Regions from separate parts of the Pseudoalteromonas sp. 20-MNA-CIBAN-0454 genome, predicted to be linked through region 2. Evidence: predicted binding sites of a transcription regulator. Region 2 holds the regulator's gene; the other holds the start of a gene.
The links. Region 2 encodes MetJ, which represses methionine synthesis genes. Its sites were predicted from a motif close to TAGACGTCTAGACGTCTA; they were not measured.
Positions count from the first base shown of each region.

Region 1: AAEZ22_RS02835 (methylenetetrahydrofolate reductase) is a predicted target of MetJ. The motif match lies at 1,385-1,402, and genes of this name have one in related genera.

Region 1 covers NZ_JBEOOB010000004.1:40,234-43,659, forward strand. Annotated here, with positions in the region: gene AAEZ22_RS02830 (M16 family metallopeptidase) at 1-1,174, opposite strand, end outside; gene AAEZ22_RS02835 (methylenetetrahydrofolate reductase) at 1,446-2,402, shown strand; gene AAEZ22_RS02840 (hypothetical protein) at 2,576-2,788, opposite strand; gene AAEZ22_RS02845 (DEAD/DEAH box helicase) at 2,894-3,426, opposite strand, start outside.
Region 2 covers NZ_JBEOOB010000002.1:137,074-140,499, reverse strand. Annotated here, with positions in the region: gene AAEZ22_RS01650 (malic enzyme-like NAD(P)-binding protein) at 1-1,215, shown strand, start outside; gene metJ (met regulon transcriptional regulator MetJ) at 1,314-1,634, opposite strand; gene metB (cystathionine gamma-synthase) at 1,834-3,072, shown strand; gene metL (bifunctional aspartate kinase/homoserine dehydrogenase II) at 3,078-3,426, shown strand, end outside.

The sequences.
Region 1 (3,426 bases), on a different contig from region 2:
GGTTAGATTTTAAGTCGCTGAGTTTTTGGCTATCTACTAACTCAGTACGCGCTTGGGCGTAGGTACGATTGATTGCATCGCGTACTTTGGCTAAATCGTCTGCTTTTTCTACTTTTACAAATACATGCAGTAAACCCGGATCTTTGGTTTCTGGGTTATAGCTAAACATTTGGCTGGCAATTTGTTTATCTACCACTAGCTCTTGGTATAAATCTGAGTTGTTTGAAAAATAAAGCTGCGAGAGTAAATCAAGCGCAGCTCTGTCTTTTTTAGCCGGCTCCCACGCAGTGCCTTTATACGATACTAATAACCAATGCCCTGGTAAGCCTGGGTTTTGTTGATGACTATATTTTGGCGCTTGCTGTGTTGGCTCTGCTTTAATGTCGGCAACATAGTCACCCTTTTTCCACGCACCCCAGTGTTTTTTAACCATAGCCATAGTGGCTTTTGGGTCTACATCACCCACAATTACGAGTGATACATATTCGGGCTTATAAAATTTGGCAAAAAATTCTTTACCATAAGCCATTTGATCAGGCATGGCTTCTATGTCTTTAAAAAAGCCCATAGTGGTGTGTTTATAAGTGTGTTGCTCAAAGGCCTCTTCGCGTACTGCGCTAAGTAATTTACGCACTGGGCTGGCATTATTTTTTAAGTACTCGCCTTTTACCGTTTGCGCTTCGGTTCTAAATTGCTCTTCGGTATAGGTTAAGTTTTGAAAAATATCAGCTTCAAGTTCAAGTACTTTATCAAGATGCTGCTTTGAAAAGTTTAAATGATAGTTAGTGTAATCGTTGGTGGTGTAAGCGCGGTTATCAACGCCAGAATTTTTTAAAATACTTGAATACACAGCCTCAGGAAATTTTTCAGAGCCTTTAAACATCATGTGTTCAAAAAAATGCGCAAAGCCCGTTTTGCCCGCTTGCGTTTCATTACGTGATCCTACCGATACAGGAATTTGCAACGAGACTACATCAGGGTAATCGGTTTTAACCACCATAACGCGCAAGCCATTTTCAAGCTCTTCTAGTAAGTAGTCTTGTGAAAAAACGCCCTCGCCCGTAGTGTTTGTTTGTTGTTGTGTTACTGCTTGGCTCGTTTGATTTTGTTCAATAGCGCAACCCGACAGTGCCAGCGATACCGCTAAACTGGTTGCTAAAAATTTAAATTTCATTGTTTTTCCTTTTATAGCAATCAATTTTAATCGCTAAACGTTGAGCTAGTTTAATAAAAAGTACCATCTGATTATGCCGCAAAGCCGCCAATAATAAGAGCCTAAAGCGTTGTTATTATGTAAACAACTGTATCAAATTTACTAATTGGTAACGAGCTTGTATGAATAAACCTCACTACGATTGAAAAACTTTCATTAAATAAAGCTATCTAGCCATCTAAATGGCTGCTATATTAATTCCATCGTAACAAACTAAGCTGGAATGAGGATTATGGCTTTATCACTTCAAGAGAAAATAGAAGATAGCAATCAAGGCGTATACCTTATTGGTACTACGCCGCCAAAAATTGGTACCGATAAAGCGCAACTAAAAACCATTGCAGAAAAGCTATTGGGTCGCCTACACGAAATTGAATACGACGGCGTAATAATTTACGACATTCAAGACGAAAGCAGCCGTACTAATCAAGCGCGTCCGTTTCCATTTAGGCAAACTGTCGATCCACGTGAATACAGCAACCTATTACGTGGCTTATCGCACCTTGATGTAATTACCTATAAAAGTGTGGCGCAACGCAGTGCGAACGAGTTTAAAGATTGGCTAAGTGAAACTAAAAACGACTACGATTTAAAAAATATTGTTTTAGTAGGTAGCCCATCATCGATAGGCGATATAAAACTAAGCCTACCAGATGCGTATAAAACGCTGGCAGAGCAATCTGATGACTTCTTTTTAGGCGGCGTTACTATTGCAGAGCGTCATTCTAATAAACGTAATGAACACGAGCGACTAATAGAAAAAACCGCTCAAGGCTGTAAGTTCTTTATTTCGCAAGCGGTTTACGACGCACAAGCAACAATAGAGTTAATTACTAGCTATGCACGTAGTTGTAAAGCACAAGGGCTTGAGCCTAAGCGCCTTATTTTAACTTTTACTCCGTGCGGCGGCGAAAAAACCTTAGAGTTTATGCAATGGTTGGGGATCTCAGTGCCAGAGGCCACTAAATGGCGCATGCTTGATGCGAACAATACGCTGAGTGAATCGGTACGTATTTGCCGTGAAAATCTCGATTTAATACTTAAAAGCTGTGCGCATTTAAACGTGCCGCTGGGCTTAAATATAGAAAGCTTAACTAACCGTAAAGAAGAAATTGACGCATCAATTAACTTATACCGCTTATTAAAAGCCACCATGGAATTAAATCTAGCTGAAAAGTTAATAGCTTAAGGGCTAAGCATTTAATACAAAACCAGATTAATTAGTTACACTCTTTGGCAAGCCTTATAGCTTGCCTTTTTTTATTTTAAATTTGAGAAGTAACGTATTTAGTTAAAGGTAAGGGGAAATTAGCAGTTATGTGCTAAATGCATTTTGCGCTTTATTATCAATGTTAACTATGTTTACTTTTGTTGCTGGCCGCTTTTGTTACTAACCTTTTGCCCTGAATAGCTTTTTAACGCAGCTCCCATAGCAGCGCACATAACACCAAAAATAACTCCTTCGTTAGATATAAACCTAAAGCTGATAAAAATATCTAATAAACTTATTATTGCCAGCGATAAAACTAAACCTATGCCTGAATACAGCAACCATGTTTTAGTAACTTTGTTCATAAATTAATTCCTTTTAAATGCTAAATTTAGCCTAATACAACCCCGCGGCTATTTTTCGGGGTCGTATTATTTCACTGACAATTGAAAGCCAAAACTAAAAAACTGTTATTTACGTCTTCTACTTGGCTCTCTTTGTCCTGTAATGCGTTTTTTATCGCGGTCTTTTCGTGATTTATTGGTGTTTTTGCGGTTATCTTTTGGCTTTTTGTTTGGATCTGGCTCGTAGCCTGCTAGCCACTGTGGCGTTAAGCGGGTATCTAACAGTACTTCTATTTCTTCAAGTAACCATTGCTCGTCAATACTTACTAGCGACATTGCAAGCCCTTGCTCACCAGCGCGACCTGTACGGCCAATGCGATGTACGTAGTCTTCGGCTATGTATGGCAGTTCAAAGTTAATTACAAATCTAAGTGTTGGAATATCTAAGCCACGTGCGGCTACATCGGTAGCAACTAATACACGGGTAATGCCTTCTTTAAAGTTTTGTAGTGCGCGGTCGCGTGCGCCTTGTGATTTATCACCATGGATTGACTCGGTTTTTAAACCGTCTTTACACATTTCTTTAGCCAGTTGGTCGGCCATTTGTTTGGTGCGAGTAAAAATAAGCACTTGGCGCCAATTTTTCATGCCGATCATGT
Region 2 (3,426 bases):
CATTATCACTCTCACCCCGTTCCAGGTAAAATCAGCATTGAGCTAACCAAGCCTGCAGAAACGGCTCATGATCTCGCTTTAGCTTATAGCCCCGGTGTAGCTGAGCCGGTGCGTGAAATTGCTGCTGACCCTGTAAATGCCTATAAGTACACAGGTAAAGGTAATTTGGTTGCAGTGATCACCAATGGTACTGCTATTTTAGGTTTAGGAAATTTAGGGCCTTTAGCGTCAAAACCGGTAATGGAAGGCAAGGCGTTGTTGTTTAAGCGTTTTGCAGGCATTGACTCAATTGATATTGAAGTAAAACACCGCACTACCGAAGACTTTATAAATACTGTGGCTAATATTGCTGATACTTTTGGCGGTATTAACCTTGAAGATATTAAAGCACCAGAGTGTTTTGAAATTGAAAAGGCGCTTATTGAACGCTGTAGTATTCCTGTTTTTCATGATGATCAGCACGGCACGGCTATTGTAACGGCTGCAGGTATGATAAATGCGCTGGAAGTGCAAGGCAAAGATATTGAAGATGCAGTTATTGTATGTTTAGGTGCCGGCGCTGCAGCGATTGCTTGTATGGAGTTATTAATTAAGTGTGGTGCACTGCGTGAACATATTTATATGCTTGATCGTAAAGGTGTTATTCACACTCGCCGTGATGATTTAAACGAGTACAAACAGTTATTTGCTAACAATACCGATAAGCGTACATTACAAGATGTAATTGAAGATGCTGACGTATTTGTTGGTGTGTCGGGCCCTAACTTATTATCGGCCGATGATTTAAAATTAATGGCAGCAAAGCCAGTCGTATTTGCTTGTTCGAACCCAGACCCTGAGATTGATCCGGCACTGGCACACGGCGCACGAAGCGATTTAATTATGGCAACAGGGCGCTCAGATTACCCTAACCAAGTTAATAACGTGTTGTGTTTTCCGTTTATTTTCCGTGGTGCACTTGATGTGCGTGCTAGTGAAATTAACGATGAAATGAAAATTGCAGCAGTTGAAGCTATTCGTAGTATTGCCAAAGAGCCGGTTCCGCCAGAAGTACTAAAAGCTGCCGGTGTCGATAAGCTAGCGTTTGGTGCAGAGTATATTATTCCTAAGCCTATGGACCCGCGTTTATTGCCGCGTATTGCTAAAGCAGTTGCATTAGCAGCCATTGCTTCAGGCGTAGCGCAAATAGAGCTGCCAGCAAACTATATGGAATAAGCAGCATTATGTTGCTCGGTATTAAGTTACTTCAGTGTAATTTATAGCCATAAAAAAACCTCAGCATGGCTGAGGTTTTTTTGTTTAAAAGCCGCTGTTTAGTCTTCGTTTAAAACAGGAACTTCTAAGCCCATTTCTTGCATTATTTTTTTCACTTCTTCAGGCACTTTTTCGGCGTTATCTTTACGTAAATCATCATCGTTAGGTAACGGTTGCCCAGTAAACGCATGCAAAAATGCTTCACATAATAGCTCGCTATTAGTTGCATGGCGTAAGTTATTAATTTGCCTACGGGTTCGTTCATCGGTTAGTACTTTTAATACATTTAGCGGGATCGAAACGGTGATCTTTTTAACTTGCTCTGATTTTTTCCCGTGTTCTGCGTATGGGTGAATATACTCGCCATTCCATTTTGCCATAAGATGTATCGTTGCCTCAGATTATTAATTGCTCACCCTACTAAAAAATAGCGCGAATATGCGTGAAATTCTATCGATTTAAACAAATTAGTCAAATACTTGTTGCACAGATGGCTAGGTGTTTAAATGTTTTGACTTCTTAAGTTGAATGAATTACTGTTTTAGACGTCTAAACATCTAAATAAAGCAGGTAATAAATATGAGTGAAAAAAATAAAGCGACAATTGCAGTTCGCAGTGGTGTCGATGCTGATAAGCACCATGGCGCGGTTGTGCCTCCGCTGTATTTATCAACCACTTATTCGTTTGCCGACTTTGATACAAAACGTCAATATGACTATGGCCGCAGTGGTAATCCAAATCGTGATACTTTAGCCCAAGCACTCAGCGAACTCGAAGGTGGTGCTCGCGGCATTATTACTGCAACAGGAATGGCTGCCGTACACTTAGCCACTCAGCTGCTTAATAGTGACGATACGTTAGTGATCCCCCATGATTGTTATGGCGGCAGCTATCGCTTATTTACCTCATTACAAAAGCGCGGCCTATTAAAACTCGAAGTGTTAGATTTAACTAAACCAGAAAGTTTGCAGCAAATTTTAGTAATCAAACCTAAGTTAATTTGGATAGAAACCCCTAGTAACCCTATTTTACGTTTAACTGATATTAAAGCAGTAACCGATATTGCGAAACAATGCGGTGCTTTGGTAGCCGCAGATAACACTTTTTTATCGCCTGCATTACAAAACCCGATTAAATTTGGCGTTGATATTGTGGTGCACTCAACCACTAAGTACATAAATGGCCACTCAGACGTGGTTGGCGGTGCGGTTATTGCTGCAACTGACGAACTAGGTGAAGAACTGGCTTGGTGGGCAAATAATATTGGTATAACGGGGGCACCGTTTGATAGTTACTTAACTTTGCGTGGCTTGCGTACTTTAAATGTACGCTTACGACAGCATCAAGAAAATGCCTTAGCTATTGCTAAGTACCTTGAAAGCTCAAAATTTGTTAGCCAAGTATATTACCCGGGGCTAGAGTCGCATCCACAACATGAATTGGCTAAAGCACAGCAACTTGGTTTTGGTGGCATGGTTAGTTTTGACATTAAAGGTGATGTAAATGACGCAGCTGCATTTTTAACAAACCTTAAAACATTTAGCTTAGCTGAATCTTTAGGTGGCGTAGAGAGCTTAATATGCCACCCAGCAACAATGACGCATGCAGGAATGGAAGCCGAGGCTCGTTTAGCCGCTGGCGTTGGCGATACGCTTATTCGTGTGTCGGTAGGTATTGAAGATGTAGCAGATTTATTAGCAGACTTTGATCGGGTATTTAATTTAGTGCAACCAGGTCAGCACAATAACGCAGGTAAAGCAGGCGCTAGCGCAAGTAGTAATGTTAAATTGAGCGCTGCTCACCCGGCGTTGTGGTAATTAATATGACTAATAATATTCATAAGTTTGGTGGTTCGAGTTTAAGCTCAGCCGAGCGCTATAAAAGCGTTGCAAAAATAATTATAGGGCAAGCTCAGCCCGGTGATTGTGTAGTGGTATCGGCTGCAGGAAAAACCACAGATACATTAGTAAAACTGTGGCAAAGTTATCAGCAGCACGATACTCAAGCGCTCGCTGATATTGTATTGCAATTAAACAATCATCAAAGTGATTTAATAACGCAGCTACTGCAGGGCGATTTAAAGCGCAGCGCTTTAACCACTCTAAATGAAGAGCTAAGTTTAGTTGCTAAATTAGCGAGTACTGATCAGTTGCAAGAAGCGGCGCTACTCG